Linked DNA regions of Archangium primigenium. The protein of the gene in region 1 interacts with the protein of each later gene in a pairwise test. Links are inferred from orthologs where the notes say so. Each region holds a gene or a part of one and is shown in the gene's direction. Other genes may lie near its edges.

What was found.
Region 2: the proteins of glnD (region 1) and I3V78_RS36515 interact in binary tests that used the Escherichia coli proteins (3 or more experiments, as listed by UniProt). The link is inferred for Archangium primigenium from one-to-one orthologs.

Annotation. Positions count from the first base shown.
Region 1 is NZ_JADWYI010000001.1:5,295,105-5,303,176, forward strand. The notes cover bases 1,506-4,691. They hold glnD ([protein-PII] uridylyltransferase), read left to right. Parts: upstream 1,506-1,824; coding sequence 1,825-4,491; downstream 4,492-4,691. Other genes in these bases: I3V78_RS21740 (DUF7151 family protein), read left to right, coding at 1,506-1,727; I3V78_RS21750 (TVP38/TMEM64 family protein), read right to left, coding at 4,495-4,691. In the rest of the region: more of I3V78_RS21740, read left to right, coding at 87-1,505; more of I3V78_RS21750, read right to left, coding at 4,692-5,271; I3V78_RS21755 (general stress protein), read left to right, coding at 5,562-6,050; I3V78_RS21760 (hypothetical protein), read left to right, coding at 6,090-6,428; I3V78_RS21765 (cation:proton antiporter), read left to right, coding at 6,462-7,673; I3V78_RS21770 (cation:proton antiporter), read left to right, coding at 7,670-8,072.
Region 2 is NZ_JADWYI010000001.1:8,887,735-8,895,620, forward strand. What follows is about bases 3,251-6,250. They hold I3V78_RS36515 (P-II family nitrogen regulator), read left to right. Parts: upstream 3,251-4,576; coding sequence 4,577-4,924; downstream 4,925-6,250. Other genes in these bases: I3V78_RS36510 (methyltransferase domain-containing protein), read left to right, coding at 3,251-4,580; I3V78_RS36520 (c-type cytochrome), read left to right, coding at 5,024-5,350; I3V78_RS36525 (hypothetical protein), read left to right, coding at 5,417-5,629; mfd (transcription-repair coupling factor), read left to right, coding at 5,716-6,250. In the rest of the region: I3V78_RS36490 (nucleotidyltransferase family protein), read right to left, coding at 1-308; I3V78_RS36495 (DUF418 domain-containing protein), read left to right, coding at 414-1,718; I3V78_RS36500 (hypothetical protein), read left to right, coding at 2,043-2,717; I3V78_RS36505 (hypothetical protein), read left to right, coding at 2,714-3,130; more of I3V78_RS36510, read left to right, coding at 3,228-3,250; more of mfd, read left to right, coding at 6,251-7,886. UniProt on the Escherichia coli protein: P-II indirectly controls the transcription of the glutamine synthetase gene (glnA). P-II prevents NR-II-catalyzed conversion of NR-I to NR-I-phosphate, the transcriptional activator of GlnA. When P-II is uridylylated to P-II-UMP, these events are reversed.

The DNA of each region.
Region 1 (8,072 bases):
TGGAAGCCATGCCGAGTGGGCTGCGGAGCTGGGGATGTGTCCTGGGGTTGCTGGCGGTGGCGTGCGGTTCGGGCTCGGAGCCCGAGATGGCGAACAAGGCGCCGGTGGCCCCTGAAGAGGTGCCCGCGGTGCCGGAGCAGTCCGACGCCAAGGTCCTGTTTCGCTGGAGCGAGATCCTGCCCGGCTCGCAGTGCGCGGCGGGTGGCACGACGGTCGAGTCCGGCGCGGACGTGGACGCCAACGGCACGCTGGACGATGCCGAGGTGACGCAGACCTCGTCCTCCTGCCACGGCACCATCCACACCGAGGCGGTGGCGGGAAGCCAGGTGCTCCTGCGGCTCGATCCCGAGCCCATCGGCACGCAATGCACCTACGGAGGCACCAAGGTGCGCAATGGCCTCGACGACAACGGCAACGGAGTGTTGGAGGAGGACGAGGTCGTGCAGACCCAGTTCGTCTGTTCCTCCGTCCCACCCTATCCGAGCAACTGGGCGGCCTCGTCTCTGTATGGAATCCCTTCAGGAACGCTCCCTGTCGGTGTCTGGCACCCCACGGGCAGGAAGACCACGATCTTCAAGGTGAATTCAGCCTCTCGATTGAAGATCACGGTGTCGGACAACTTCGCGACCGGCATTTCAACCAATGGAGGCCAAGGGACCTACGAAGTCAGGATGAACGGCGGCAGGATGACGCCCGCGTGCTACCAAGCCCAGTACAGTTGGAATGCCTCCGGCTGGGCGAACAACTACCAGTTTCCTTTTTCGACCGTCTGCCTCACGGATGTGCTTCCAGCGGGATTGTATGAATTCGACACGTGGGCCCAGGCGCATGTGGGTCAGGCAGTAGTTGGCAATGGCGTGAGCCAGCCCCTTCTCCTCGTGGAGGAACTCCAGCCCACCAGCAATTACGGGCACTCACAGACAGGAGCTGCCTTCTCGACGACGAGCACGTCGTTCCAGCGCGCCTCTGGTCGAACAGTTTTTTTCACCAAGCAGAGCCCAGGGACATTGCTCAAGGTGACTCTCGCGGACACCCTTAGCGTCGGGTACAAGCAGAACGGAGGCTTGGGCACCGTCATGGTCCGATTGGACGACGTCGATACGTCGTGCGTCACCGGCAAGTACGATGCGCAAGGGACAGGTGGAAACCTTATTCATCCTTTTGTCATGACCTGTGTGTTGCCCAATGTTTCTACGGGTAGTCATAACCTCAGTGTCTGGGCCAGAGCGGACTCGGGTGGCGCGATCCAACTGGGATGGGGCCGGTCCGCTCCACTCCTCATGGTGGAGGAACTGATCAACCAAAATATCTCTTACACTACCGCGTCTGGGGTAAGTGGCGAGATTGGCGGCGCCTGGTCAGGCGTTGGCGGAGGCCGGTGGCTGAGCCACACCGTGACATCTCCCGAGAAGACGTTGAGGGTGACGTACTCGGATACCTTCCGATCCGCGCTGGGATGTAATGGCCGATGGGGCTACTTCCAACTCTATGTCGACAACCAGCCGGTGGGATGTGGCAATGGCCAGTTCGCGTACAACGCAGAGGCCAACCAGAACCATTATCACCCCATCAATCAGGTGTGCCTGGTGAAGAATTTGCCTCCAGGGCCCCATACCTTCTCCATCTGGTCGACGACGCGCTATGACGGAGACGGAACGATCTGTGGCACCAACTATTTTGGATGGCTCCGGGGCCAGTCCCTGCTGATGCTGGAAGAGCTGCCGTAGTCCCGTACCCGGCCCCGAGCGCCAGCCTCCAGGACTGAACGTCCCCGAGGAACTGGCGCTTGGGGCCTCGCCGTTCCTGGGACATGGTCGCGGGGCCATGAGCCTTCCGCCCGTCCCGCCGCCGCCGCCGGCGACCCACCGTGAAACCCTCGGCTCGCTGCCCGTGTTCACCCCGGGCGGGCCCGAGACCCGGCGGACCCGGGCCCGGGAGTTCCTGCGCGAGGCCCGCGCCCATGCCGAGGCCTTCCACCGGGGCGGCGCCGCGGGCCTCTCCACCAGCCGTCTGCTCGCCGCCGCCACCGACGCGCTCGTCCAGGGCCTCTTCACCGAGCTGTCCGCCGAGCTTCAGGCGCCCCCGGGCCTCGCGCTCGCCGCCCTGGGCTCCTATGGCCGCCGGGAGCTGTCCCCTCACTCGGACCTGGATCTGCTCCTGCTCAGGCCCTGGTCCGTCCCCGAGGCCGCCGCCGCGCCGCTCGCCCAGGCCTTCTCCACGCTCCTGTGGGACATCAAGTGCGCCGTGGGCTGGAGCACCCGCTCGCCCGAGGAGTGTCTGCGCGCCGCCGACGAGGACCAGACCATCCGCACCGCGCTGCTCGATGCGCGCTTCGTCGCCGGGGACGCCACCGCCTGTGATGTCTTCAACCGCGACGTGCTGCCGGATCTGCTCTCGCACCAGGCCGACACGTACATCCAGGAGAAGGCCCGGGAGCTGCGCGCCCGCCGCGAGAAGTTCGGTGACTCCGTCTTCCTGCTCGAGCCCAACATCAAGCAAGGGGAGGGGGGTCTGCGCGATCTAGAGACCGCGCTGTGGATCGCCCGGGTGCGCTTCCATGCCCGGGGTCTCACCGGACTGCTCCAGCAGTCGCTCCTGCCCGCCGCCGAGGTGGCCCGGCTCAAGGCCGCGCGCGATTTCCTCCTGCGCATCCGCCACCACCTGCACTTCCTGCGCGGGCGCAAGGAGGACCGGCTCACGTTCGATCTCCAGGAGGAGGTGGCGCGCTTCCTCGGCTACCCCGAGGGCCCCGTGCTGCCCGTGGAGGCCTTCATGCGCGACGACTACCTCGCCGCGAGCGCCATCCGCCAGGCCGTGGACGCGCTCATCATCCGGTGCGAGGAGTTGAGCGCCGCGCGCCGCTCGACCCGCTTCTCCGAGCAGCCGCTCGGGCCGTTCCAGGCCCTCCACGGCAAGCTCACCCTGGCGGACCCGGGCCGCTTCACCCGCGAGCCCGCCACGCTGCTCGACTTCATGCGCACCGCCGAGGAGCACGGCCTGCCCTTGCACTCCGAGGCCCGCGTCCAGGCCTCCCTGGCCGTGCCCGCGCTCGAGGCCGCGCGCGCCACGCCCGCCGTGCTCGCCGCCTTCCGCGCCTTCTTCGCCCGGCCCGGCACCCGGGGCGAGCGCCTCTTCGAGCTGCATGATCTGGGCCTGCTCGGTGCGGTGGTGCCCGAGTTCGGCCGCGTCACCGCGCACCACCAACACGACCTGTACCATGTGTACACCGTGGACGTGCACACGCTGTTCGCCCTGCGCCGACTCTACACGCTGCGCGCCGGAGAGCTCGTGGAGACCGAGCCGGAGCTGTCCCGCGAGATGCGCGAGCTGACGGATCCCTTCCCGCTCTACCTCGGCATGCTCCTGCACGACGCGGGCAAGGGCATGGGGGGCGATCACTCGGAGAAGGGCCGGGTGCTCATGGTGGCGCTCGGCGAGCGGCTGGGCCTGACCGCGCGGCAGCGCGAGGTGGCCGAGTTCCTCGTCCTGGAGCACCTGACGATGAGCCACACCGCGCAGCGGCGCGACCTGAGTGATCCCGCGCTCATCGCGGACTTCGCCCGGCGGGTGGGGGACGTGGAGAAGCTCACCTGCCTCTACCTGCTCACCTGGGCGGACATCAGCTCGGTGGGGCCGCGCATGTGGACGGCGTGGAAGGCGCAGCTCCTGCGCGAGCTGTATGACAAGACCCGCGCCCACCTGCTCGGCCGCGAGCCCATGGGAGGGCGCCAAGTGCGCGAGCGCTTCCACGCCCGATGGGCCCAGGTGTCCGGTGAGGCCCGGGCGCGGGAGCTCGCGGAGGTGATGCCCGAGCGCTACTTCCTGGGCACGGATCCCGCGCGCGCCGTGCTCCACGGACGGCTCCTGGCCCGGGCCCGGCGTCAGCCCCTGGCCGCCGCCCTGCGCCACCACCCGGACGCGGGCTCGAGCGAGCTCACCCTCGCGGCCCCGGACAGGCCCGGTCTGCTCGCGCTGCTCGCCGGGGTGCTGTCCGTGCACCGCATCGACATCCTCTCCGCGCGCATCGTCTCCACGGCGGATGGGCTCGCCCTGGATGTCTTCGACGTGCGTCCGCCCCAGGGGCCGCGCCTGGATCGCCCGCGCTGGCGCCAGGCCCGGGCGGATCTCCTGCGGGTGCTCCGGGGCGACCTGACCCTGGAGGCGCTGATGAACCGCCGCCGTCCGGGCGCGCTGCCCAAGCGGCACCTGCCGCCCGTGTCCCCGCGCATCACCCTGGACAACCGCGCCTCGCGCGACTTCACCGTGGTGGACGTGGTGGCGTTGGATCAGGTGGGCCTGTTGCATGCCCTGGCCTCGGCGCTCACCCGCTCGGGCGCGAGCATCGCCCTGGCCAAGGTGTCCACCGAGGCCCACCGCGCCATGGACTCGTTCTACGTCACCCAGGCGGGCGCGCGGCTGGAGGCGCCCGCGGAGCAGGCGGCGCTCGTGGCCACGCTCACCGAGGCGGTGGACGCGCTCGCGTCACGCTGAGGCTCACGGCGCGGGCGGCGGCGTGTCCTGGACGGCCGAGAGCACGGGCACCGGGGTCACCGCCACGCGGGGCGGCACGGGCGCCGGGGCGGGTTCCCCTTCGTCTTCGGGCGCCTGGTTGATCTCCTGGAAGATGCGGCGGCCGAGCACCGCGCCCAGCACGAGCGAAATCACCATGCCCACGCCCGAGGCCACCGTCGTCCAGGTGCGGCCCTGGGCGAGCCCGCTGCCGAACGAGGCGGTGAGCAGGGTGCCGGGGACGGTGCCGATGAGCACGCCGAGCACCACCGGCCAGAAGCGCGCCCCGGAGGCCGCCGCGGCGATGATCATCACGTCGGTGGGCAAGAGCGGATTGATACAGGTGAGCAGGGCGAACTTGAAGCCGTGCTTGCGCGCCGCGCGGGTGATGGCCGGGTAGCGCGGGCCCGCCAGGCGGCGCATCAAGCGCGTGCCCAGTCGGCGGGCCAGCAGGAAGAGGAGCGCCGAGGAGAGGAAGCTGCCAATCAGGCAATAGAGCGACGCCGCGGGGCCGCCGAAGACCATGCCGCCCACGGCGGTGAAGAGCTGGCCCGGCAGCAGCACGAGGGGCCGCAGGGCCAGGGCGAGCACGAAGAAGGCGGGAGCCCAGGGGCCGAGCGGCTTGAGGAATGCGCGCAGCTCTTCCTGGTTGACCACATCGGGACCGAGCAGGCGCAGCGTGGTCAGTCCCAGGACCGACAGCAGCACCGGCGCCAACACCTTGAGCCAGACCTTGCCCCGACCCTGCCCACCGTCCGCCACGCCTACCTCCCCGCCGTGATCGCCGGGAAAAGTGCGACATCTATCGGGAATCGGCAACGCGACCTGGTGTGTTGTGAACAATGAAGCATCCGGGCGGGCAGGCCGTAGTCTCGCACGCACGGACAGCATTTTGTCCCAACCTCCCGGAATCATTGGGGTTTTGGGGGTGTTTCAGGGGGTGTGAACGGTTGCCGGAGTACAGAGCTTGCTTGCATCGGGGCGCCTCCGTCCCAAGGTTTCAAGCAAGGAGCACCCTCGTGGGGACGGGGAGAACGCAGGAGGAGACCGACATGCAACAGGACAAAGACAACAAGGGCAGCATGACCGTGGCTGAGGCGGGGCGTAAGGGTGGCGAGACGGTGCGCAACGAGCGCGGCCGCGAGTTCTACGAGACCATCGGCCGCAAGGGCGGCGCGACGGTGAAGGCCGAGCGCGGCCGCTCGTTCTACGAGGAGATCGGCCGCAAGGGCGGCGAGACCGTGAAGGCCGAGCGCGGCGCCAAGTTCTACGAGGAGATCGGCAAGAAGGGCGGCGATCGGGTGAAGGCGACCCGCGGGCCGAACTTCTACGAGGAGATTGGCCGCAAGGGTGGGCAGAAGGTGAAGAAGCTCATCGAGGAGGGCAAGCGCGCGGCCCGCGCGGCCATGGAGGCCCAGCAGCAGGGTGGTGCCGCCACCGCGGCCGCCGCGCCCGCCACGCCCGCGGCGAGCACCGAGGAGCAGGCCCCGGCCGCCGCCACGCCCGAGCCGGGCACGCCCGACACGGGCCGCACGGAGTAAGCGTGACGTGGGAGGGGGGACCGGGTAGACATCCGGGCCGTGTACCTCCTGATCACGCTACTGGACCATGTGGACCAGCCTGAACGCGCCATCCGGCGGCTGCGGGAGTTTGGAATTCCCGAGCCGCTGGTCGTTCGGGCCCGGAGTGCCGAGGCCACGCTGTCGGCCGAGGTGCCCGTCTTCGCCGGCCTGCGCGGACTCGTGCTGGGCGCGGACGAGGACCGGCTGATTTTCTTGAGTGTGCTGGACACGGGCTCCGCCGAGGAGGTGGAGCGGCTGGTGAGCCGGGTCCAGTTGGAGATGGACGCGGATGACCCACCCATGGGCCGCCTGGTGGCCCTGCCGGTGATCGGCGCCCCCCTGCATCGGCGGGGGTGACGGCGCGCGTCCGGCGGTGTAAGCACCCGAGCCGTGCAGGCGTTGCTCGTCCTACTCGCCATCGCGGCGCTCTCGCTGCTGGCCTCTGACCGACGGGTGTTGGACCCGGGCCGCTCGGCGGCGCTGGCCCAGCTCGCCGCCAGTGGTCTGCTCTTCCTCGCCCTGGGGGCGCTGGTGGGGCCGGACGCGCTGCGCATCTTCTCCCCGAAGGATCTGGTGGCCATGCAGCCCCTGCTGGCGCTCGGGCTGGGCGTGGCCGGGGTGAGCGTGGGGCTCAACCTGGAGCCCCGGCTCCTGCGGATGCTGCCGAAGGAAATCTACCTGGCGGCGCTCGCGCACTCGGGCACGGCCTTCCTGTGGGTGGCGCTCCCCCTGGCGGGGCCGTTGCTGTTCACCGCGGGGATGCCGGCCGGCGCGGTGGTGGGCGCGGTGGCGCTGCTGGGCGCGGCGGCGAGCCTGTCCTCGGGCCACTTCGCGGTGCTGGGCTACCGCACCGGGCGCATGGAGCGGCACCGGGGCCTGTCCGTGGCGCTGCTCACCATGCTGGACGACGTGGTGGGCCTGGGCGTGCTGATGATCGCGCTGTCCTTCGGGACCGCGGCGCTGCCGTGGGAGGGCTTGGGGCTCGTGGTGCTCACGCTGCTCCTGGGCGCGGTGTGCGGCGCGCTGCTCGCCTTCCTCATGCACGGGCTGAGTGACCTGGGCGAGCTGATGGCGGTGCTGCTCGGCGGGGTGGCGCTCGTGTCGGGGGCGGCGGCCTACCTGCGGATGTCCACGCTGTTGGCGGGCGTGGCGTGTGGGGCCACGCTCATCTGGGTGGGCGGCCGCGCGGTGCATCAGGCGGCGCGCGTGCTCGGGCGCTTCGAGCGGCCGGCGTATCTGCTGCTCATCTTCCTGGTGGGCGTGCACGTGCACACGCGCGACCTGATGGCGTGGGCCCTGCTGCCCGCGTACCTGGGCCTGCGCTTCCTCGGGAAGATCCTGGGGGGGGCGCTCGCCCAGCGGGTGGCGGGCCACCGGCTGTCCCTGCCGCCCCGGTTGGGCTACGCGCTCATCCCCCAGGGCGGGCTCGCGCTGTGCCTGGTGGCCGAGTACCTCGTGCTGGTGCCGGGCTCCCTGTCGCAGCGGGTGTTCGACGTGGTGGTGGCGGGGGCGATCATCAACGAGCTCCTGGGCAACCGGGCCTTCCAACGGGTGCTCACGCCGCCGTCCCATGGGCGGCGGGGCTGGGAGGGCACACCATGAGGGCGGTGCTGCTGCGGCTGCTGCTCTTGCTGGTGCTGCTCGCGGTCATCGCGCGGGCGCAGGTGTGGCGCGTGGACACGGGCACGTCGGTGGCGCTCGCCGCCGGGGCGCTGCTGTTGTGTGGCCTGTTCGCGGGCAAGGTGGCCAAGGGCGTGGGGCTGCCCCGGCTCACGGGCTACCTGCTGGTGGGCGTGGCGGTGGGGCCCTACGCGCTGGGCTTCATCCCCGGCGCGGGCGTCAAGGGGCTGGAGCTGGTCAAGGGGCTCGCGGTGAGCCTCATCGCGCTGGTGGCGGGCACGGAGTTGCAGTGGGGGCTCATCCGCCGGGTGGGCGTGAAGGTGGCCACCCTGTGCTGCCTGGTGTGCGGGGTGACGTTCGTCGTCATCTGCGCGGCGCTCT
Region 2 (7,886 bases), 3.6 Mb from region 1 along the record:
GCGAAGGACGCGCCCCCGAGGACGAGCACCTGTCGGCCCTCCAGCTCGCCCACGCACTGCTTGAAGTTGACGAGCTTCATCACGTTCTCGTTGACCGAGCCCGAGTAGATGCTCAACAGCCTGTCCCTCGCCCACTCCGGGGCCAGGGCGCCCGGCAGGCGGTACTCCAGGTTATAGGAGGCGAGCGGGGCCAGGCCCTGGGCGATGGCCCAGTCGACGTAGGCCTCCCAGGGCGCCTCGCGCAGCGAGCCCCGCGGCGGCTCGAAGGAGGAGAGGATGCGGAAGGTGTCCAGGAGGCTGGGAGCCATGGGGGGGCTGCTTTAACGACACCCCGGACCGGGACGCAATCGGAAGCCTCGGCGTCCGTCGGGAATAGTCCAGGGGGGCGAGCTGTTGGGCGCCCTTCCCCAGACATGAGCCCCGTCCCACCGCCCCCCGACACCGCCGCCCAGCCCGTGGCGTCCACCGACCGGATCGTCCTGCTGGACGTGCTCCGGGGCTTCGCGCTGGCGGGGGTGTTCGTCTCCAACGTGTTCGTGTGGTTCACGGGCATGGTCTTCGTGACGCGCGAGCAGGCCCAGGCCGCGCTGGCGGCGGCGCCCTGGTGGGACACGGTGGCGTCGCAGCTCTACTCGGCGCTCGTGTCCGGCCGGTTCATCAGCCTGTTCTCGTTCCTCTTCGGCCTGGGCTTCTCCGTGCAGTTGCTCCGCGCCCAGGCCCGAGGCACCTCCATCAACCGCCTCTACGCGCGGCGCCTGGGGGTGATGCTGCTCATCGGCGGCGTGCACCTCACGGCGCTCTGGTACGGCGACATCCTCACCACCTACGCCACGGTGGGCTTCCTGCTGCTGCTCTTCCAGGGGCTGTCGGACCGGGCGCTCTTGCGCTGGGCGCTGGTGCTCATCTTCGTGGTGCCGCTCGTCATCGCCAGCGCCATGCGGTGGCTGCCGCCCCTGTTCTCGGGCACGCCGGGCGGCGCGAGCGAGGCGGCGCGGGCGTCCCTGGCCCAGAGCGAGGCCGTCCGGCTGGAGCTGGGCCGCGTCTTCAAGACGGGCGGCTACCTGGAGGTGGTGCGCGCCAACGCGTCGTTCTTCTTCGGCGAGTTCATCCGCCGCATCCCCCCCATGCTCAGCGCGCTCTTCGGGCGCTTCCTGCTGGGCTTCCTCGCGGGCCGGCTGCGGCTGTTCCACGACGCGGACCAGCACCTGCCCTTCTTCCGCAAGCTGCTGCGCTGGAGCCTGGGGCTGGGCGGCGCCGCCAGCGTGGCCATCCTCGTGGTCAACCACCTGGTGCGCCAGAAGGTGCTCCTGCCGCACGGCGCCTTCCAGTTGTTCCTGATGCCGGTGCGCCAGCTCGCCGAGCTGGGCATGGCCGCCGCCTATGCCTCGGCGCTCGTGCTGCTCCTCCAGCGCGAGACCTGGGCCCGGGCCCTGCGGGTGCTCGCCCCGGTGGGCCGCATGGCGCTCACGAACTACCTGTGTCAGAGCGTGCTGAGCATCGTCATCTATTACGGCCTGGGCCTGGGGCTCATGGGACAGGTGAAGCCCGCGGCGTGCATCGCCCTCACGCTCGGGCTGTTCTCGCTTCAAATCGGGTTCAGCCACTGGTGGCTCGCCCGCTTCCGCTTCGGTCCCGCCGAGTGGCTGTGGCGCTCGCTCACGTACGGCAAGGCCCAGCCCATGCGGCGCGAATCCGTGCTCGGCGCGGCGGCCCACTGAGGCCTCGGGCCGGTGGGCCCTCCCCACCTGACTTCCCATGTCCACCCTTCCAACGTGACTTCGGGCGTCCACCGGGTGTAGAGGAGGGCCATGTGCCCGTCCGCTCCGCCGCGCCGCGCCCGCCGGGACCCGGCGCCCCCGCCCCCGGGCGTGAGAGCCCGACGGGCCCTACCTCCCGCCTCCTTCACCGTCTCGGGCCGCCCCGCTACCACGCGCCTCAACTTGACCCACAGTGCAAGCCACTGCTACTTTCTCCGTGAGAACGACTTTTCCTGGTTTGAGCGGGAAAGCCTGTCGCAGGGGACCCAGCATGGCGCGGCCGACATGAAGACCGGAGCGACGGGCCGACGACGTGCCCTGTGGGCGGTGCTGGGACTGCTCGGCGGTCTGGAAGGCTGCGCCAGCAATCCGCACGTGAAGGTGCAGCGCATGGACAACGGGCTGCTCCGGGTCGAGGGCCCGCTCGCGGGACCCTTCGCCAAACTCGAGGCCCTGGCGGCCAACGCCTGTGAGCTGATGACCCACGAGCCCGGCGCGTCCAACGGGGTGCACGGCTCCGAGTACTGCGCCCTGTACTACTACTCGCCCGGGGAGAAGGCGTACTTCCTGAGCTACCTGTCGGACATCAAGAGCAGCCTCAACTCGGAGACGAAGAGCTGCGAGCTGCCGCGCACGGTCGAGGATCCCCAGCACCCGGATGGCATCGTGCTGGGCGGCGTGCACACCCACCCGCACAACCGGCGCCTGTCGCGGCGGGACCTGGGCATCACGGCCATCTGGAACCCCACCCGCTTCACCGACCAAAGCACCGGCCAGGTCTTCGACCGCAACCTGCTGATGTTCTTCCGGGAGAAGACGGGCGAGTGCCGGGCCTACACGTACAACAACTTCTCGCGCCTGGTGTCCGCCCTGCGCGAGGGCGTCTGGGTGCCCATCGCCCAGGTCACCAACGACTCGGGCGACCTGGAGATGTTCGCGGGGAAGGACTGGCTGCCATGAGATCGCTCCTCCCCGTCCTGCTCGCGTGCGCCGGGTTGCTGAGCGGCTGCGGCTACTTCGGCTACTACCGCCACACCCCGGCCGAGCGCGCCTCGCCCGAGGAGGCCGCCGCGGTGCGCTTCCCCGACTCCCTGGAGACGGGCGTGCGGCTCACCGGGCCGATGATGGCCGCGCTCAAGGTGGCCATGGACGACTACCGTCCGCCCGGCATCCGCCCGGAGAAGCTCACGCCCCCGGACAGCTGTCTGGCCCGCTGGGAGTCCATCCAGACGACCGTGCTCCAGGTGAGCGAGACGCTCTTCTTCGTGGAGTTCGTGCCGGACCTGCGCGCCTGCGGTCCGGGCTACATCGTGCTCGACGCCGGGGCCACCTACGCCCTCGACGGCCAGGGGCGCATCCTCGGCCGGGAGTAGCGGAAACAGGGCATTTCCCGGCGGCCCCCCGGGGACCGGGCGCCCCGCGGCATGACGCGGCGCGCGGCGGGCCCGGCGGTGTGGTAGTCACCAAGCCGTGAGCCCCTCCCTTTCGTTCGTCATCCCCTACGGCCCCCGGTCCGCGTCCGCCGCCTCGCGCTTCGCCCATGCGCTCGCCCACCGCGAGGGAACCGAGGTGGTGCTCGTCGGCGAGGGCGCCGTGGACGCCCCCCGCGCGCCCAACGTGCACGTGCTGTCGGGGCCCGCCGGCAAGGGCGCCGCCATCCGCGCCGCGCTCGGCCGGGTGACGGGGAGCATCACCGTGCTGCAGGACGCGGATCCGGCCTACTCCCTGGAGGCCTGCGACGCCCTGTGCCAGCCCATCCGCGAGGACCGGGCGGACGCGGTGTTCGGGGACCGCTCCCGGGCGGGGCTCGACCCGACCCTGCTGGCCGAGCGGGCCATGGGCCACGTCACGCGCTTCGTGACGGACGTGTCGCTCGCCGATCCGCTCTGTGGCCAGCGCGCCTTTCGCACCGAGGCGCTCAAGTCCGTGGCGCTCACCAGCGAGGACGACGCGGTGGACGCGGAGATCGTCGTGAAGCTGGCGGCGCAGCTCTACCGGCTGGCGGAAGTGCCCGTGGGCCTGGAGACGACGCCGAGCCGGCCGCTGGCCTCGCAGGTGTCGCGGCTGCGCACGCTCATGCGCTACGCCACGGTGCGCGACGACGCGGACAACCAGCACGAGGGCTACACCACGCTCGAGCGCATGGACGGGGCAAGCAACTACAACGCCTGGCTGGGCCAGCGCTTCAGCGAGCACCTGGGCCGGCGCGTGCTGGAGATCGGCGCGGGCATCGGCACCATCACCGAGAAGCTGGAGCCGGGGCTCGAGCTGCTCATCGCGCTCGAGGTGGAGCGCTTCTACGTGGACCGCCTGCGCAACAAGTTCCGGGGCAAGCCGCACGTGCGGCCCTACCTGTCGGACGTGGCGCTCGCGGACTGGGAGTCGCTCCAGCGCGAGCGCCTGGACACCATCGTGCTGTCCAACGTGCTGGAGCACATCCCGGACGATGCCTCGGCGGTGCGCCGCTTCCGGCAGATCCTCCCCGAGGGCGGCCGGGTGGTGGTGCTCGTGCCCGCCCTGCCCCAGCTCTTCGGCGCCATCGACGAGGCGGTGGGCCACCACCGGCGCTACACCCGGGACACCCTGCGCCAGGTGCTCGAGGGCAACGGCTTCGCGCTCGAGCGCATGGAGTGGATGAACCTGGTGGGCATCCCCGGCTGGTTCATGAACAGCCGGGTGATGCGCCGCCGCTCGGTGCCCAAGTTCCAGCTCAAGGTCTATGACCGGTTCGCTCCCCTGTTCGCCCGGACGGAGAGCCGGGTGAAGCTGCCGGTGGGAATGAGCCTCTTCGCCGTGGCGCGCGCCACGGGAGGTACCCCGTGAAGAAGATCGAAGCCATCATCAAGCCCTTCAAGCTGGACGACGTGAAGGACGCGCTGCAGGAGCTGGGCGTGCACGGCCTCACCGCCATGGAGGTCAAGGGCTACGGCCGGCAGAAGGGCCACACGGAGCTCTACAAGGGCGCCGAGTACACCGTGGACTTCCAGCCCAAGATGAAGGTGGAGGTGGTGGTGGACGACGACCGGGTGGAGGCGGTGGTGGAGGCCATCGTGCGGGTGGCACGCTCGGGCGCCGAGGGGAAGATGGGTGACGGAAAGATTTTTGTCCTGCCGGTGGACGAGGCCGTGCGCATCCGCACCGGGGAGCGCGGCAGCGACGCGCTGTAGTCCCGTCCCCGCCGTCCCCACATTTCGTCCAGGCCCGCGCTTGCCCTATCGTTGCGCCGTCCACGCTGTTTCCCAGCCGGTGCCCTGGAGGTTGTCCGCATGAAGTCGCGCTTCGCCCTGTTGCTCAGCCTGTCGCTCGCCGCCGTCGTCCACGCCGAGGAGGAGACCGCCGCCGAGACGTGGACGGCCAAGTGCAAGTCCTGCCATGGCGGGGACGGCAAGGGGCAGACCCAGATGGGCAAGAAGGAAGCCATCGACGACCTCTCCCTGCCCTCCTGGCAGTCCGCCCACGATGACGCGGCCATCCGCCAGGTGATCGCCGAGGGCTCGCCCAAGAACAAGAAGATGAAGGCCTACAAGGACAAGTTGAGCGACAAGCAGATCGATGCCCTCGTGGCCTACGTCCGCACGCTCAAGAAGGGCTAGCGCCTCCCCCCAGGGCGTGAATATTCCCTGGGGCCCCGCGTCTCGCGGGCAGGAGGCATCCCCCGAATGCGCGTCCTCACCTTCGTTCTCGCCACCTTCCTCGTCCTGGTTTGCGCCACGCGTCCGCCTGCCCGCCTGTCCTCCACCCAGGACCCGGCGGCCACCGCCGAGTCCCTCCGGCCCAAGGACGGCAAGGGGGACGGCGGCTCGGACGACGACGACGAGGATTACCGGATCGCCGGGGGGTACGAGCAGTCGACCGCTCGCCGTCCGGGGTGACCTCCACCCACCAGACGTCGCGCTCTTCCGTTGACCCCTCGGGGTCGCGCTCCTAATTACCCGGAGGCGCCTTCACGCGCCTCCGGATGGACACTCCTTTCTCTCAGAAGCTCGATGTGGGGGCGCAGCGCTCACCCCCGGTGGCCGGTGACCCCGTCGCCCGCGTCCTCGAGGCCTTGCGCGTCGGGCACCGCGTGCGCACCCAGGGACTCCAAGGCGCCGCGCGTGGCTATGCGCTCGCCCAGTTGCAGCGCACCCTGAAGGCCCCGCTCGTCTGTGTGGCGCCGGACGAGGAGGCCGCGGACGCGCTCGCCCATGACCTGGCCTTCTTCCTGGGCGGCAAGGGCACGCCGCGCGAGCCCCGGGTGCTGCGTGTGCCCGCGGACGAGGTGCTGCCCTATGACGAACTGTCGCCGGATGGCGAGGTCGTCGCGGACCGGCTCGGCGCGCTCTTCCACCTGACCCAGGGCACGCGCTGTCCGGCGGTGGTGGTGTCCGTGCGGGGCCTGCTGCGCAAGGTGCTGCCCCCCGCGGTGATGAAGTCCCTGTCCGAGCGGCTCACCGTGGGACAGGACTTCGATCGCGACGAGGTCGCCCGCCGGCTCACCCACATGGGCTACACGAGCAGTCCGCTCGTGGAGGACCTGGGGACGTTCTCCGTGCGGGGCGGGCTCATCGACGTCTTCAGCCCGCTGTACGAGAAGCCCGTGCGCATCGAGTTCTTCGGGGACACGGTCGAGTCCATCCGCGTCTTCGATCCGGAGAGCCAGCGCACCGTGGACTCGCTGCAGGAGATCATCCTCCTGCCCGCGCGCGAGGTCATCTTCTCCGAGGTGACGCGCGGGCACGCCGAGACGGCCGCGCGCGCCCTGGCCGACCGCATCAACCTGCCCACCTCCAAGCTGCGCGAGTACCTGGACGCGCTCCAGGAGGGGCTGTCCGGCTTCGGGCTGGAGGGGCTCTTGCCGGGCTTCTTCCCCGAGGGCCTGGGCACGCTGTTCGACTACCTGGCGCCCTGGCACGAGTCGCCCCTGTTCTACCTGGACGATCCGCTGGGCATCGAGCGCGCCGCCGAGGACCTGTGGGCGGAGATCTCCCGCGGGGCCCAGGCGGCCACCGAGCGGCAGGACCTCACCTTCCCCGCCGAGGACCACTTCCTCACCCTGGAGCGGGCGCAGCAGCGGCTGGGCGCGTTCCGGCTCATGGAGGGCGGCGGCCTGTCGCTGTCCCAGGGCGAGCCGCCGGTGCTCTTTCCCTACGCCACCACCCAGGACGTGCGCGAGGCCATCCTCGCCCACCACGGCGAGGAGGGCGCGCTCACGCCACTCATCGAGCGGCTGCGCGCCTGGCGCGACCACCGCGTGCCCTGCGCCGTGGCGTGCGGCACCGCGGGCCAGGCGGACCGGCTCAAGCGCCTGCTGCTCGACCGGGACGTGATGGCGCGCGTGCAGCCCGGGCCCCTCGCGGACGTCTCGCGCCTGTACGAGCCGAGCGTGACCGTGCACCTGTTCACGGGGGAGATCAGCCACGGCTTCGTGGACCCGCACGGGCTCGCGCTGCTGTCGGACGAGGAGATCTTCGGCGCCCGCTCGCGCCGCCGCGCCCGACGCTCCAAGAGCCTGGATGCCTTCGCCGCGGGCTTCAAGGATCTCAAGGAAGGCGACCTCATCGTCCACACCGACTTCGGCATCGGCCGCTACTCGGGCCTGACGAAGATGCAGGTCAACGGCGTGCCCGGTGACTTCCTGGTGCTCGAGTACGCGGGCAAGGACAAGGTGTACCTGCCGGTGGGCCGCATGCGGCTCATCCAGAAGTTCACCGGCGGCGATCCCACCCAGGTGACGCTGGACAAGCTGGGCACCACGTCCTGGGAGAAGACGAAGAAGAAGGTCAAGGAGCAGCTGCTCAAGATGGCCGCGGAGCTGCTCAACATCGCCGCGGCGCGCCGCGCCCACCCGGGCCACGCCTTCAGCGCGCCGGACCGGTACTACGCCCAGTTCGAGGCGGACTTCGAGTTCGAGGAGACGCCCGACCAGGCCAAGGCGATCGAGGACGTGCTCGCGGACATGCAGAAGACCCAGCCCATGGACCGGCTCGTCTGCGGCGACGTGGGCTACGGCAAGACGGAGGTGGCCATGCGCGCCGCCTTCAAGGCCACGCTGGACAGGAAGCAGGTGGCGGTGCTGGTGCCCACCACGGTGCTCGCCCAGCAGCACTACCTGTCCTTCAAGCGGCGCTTCAAGGACTACCCCGTCAC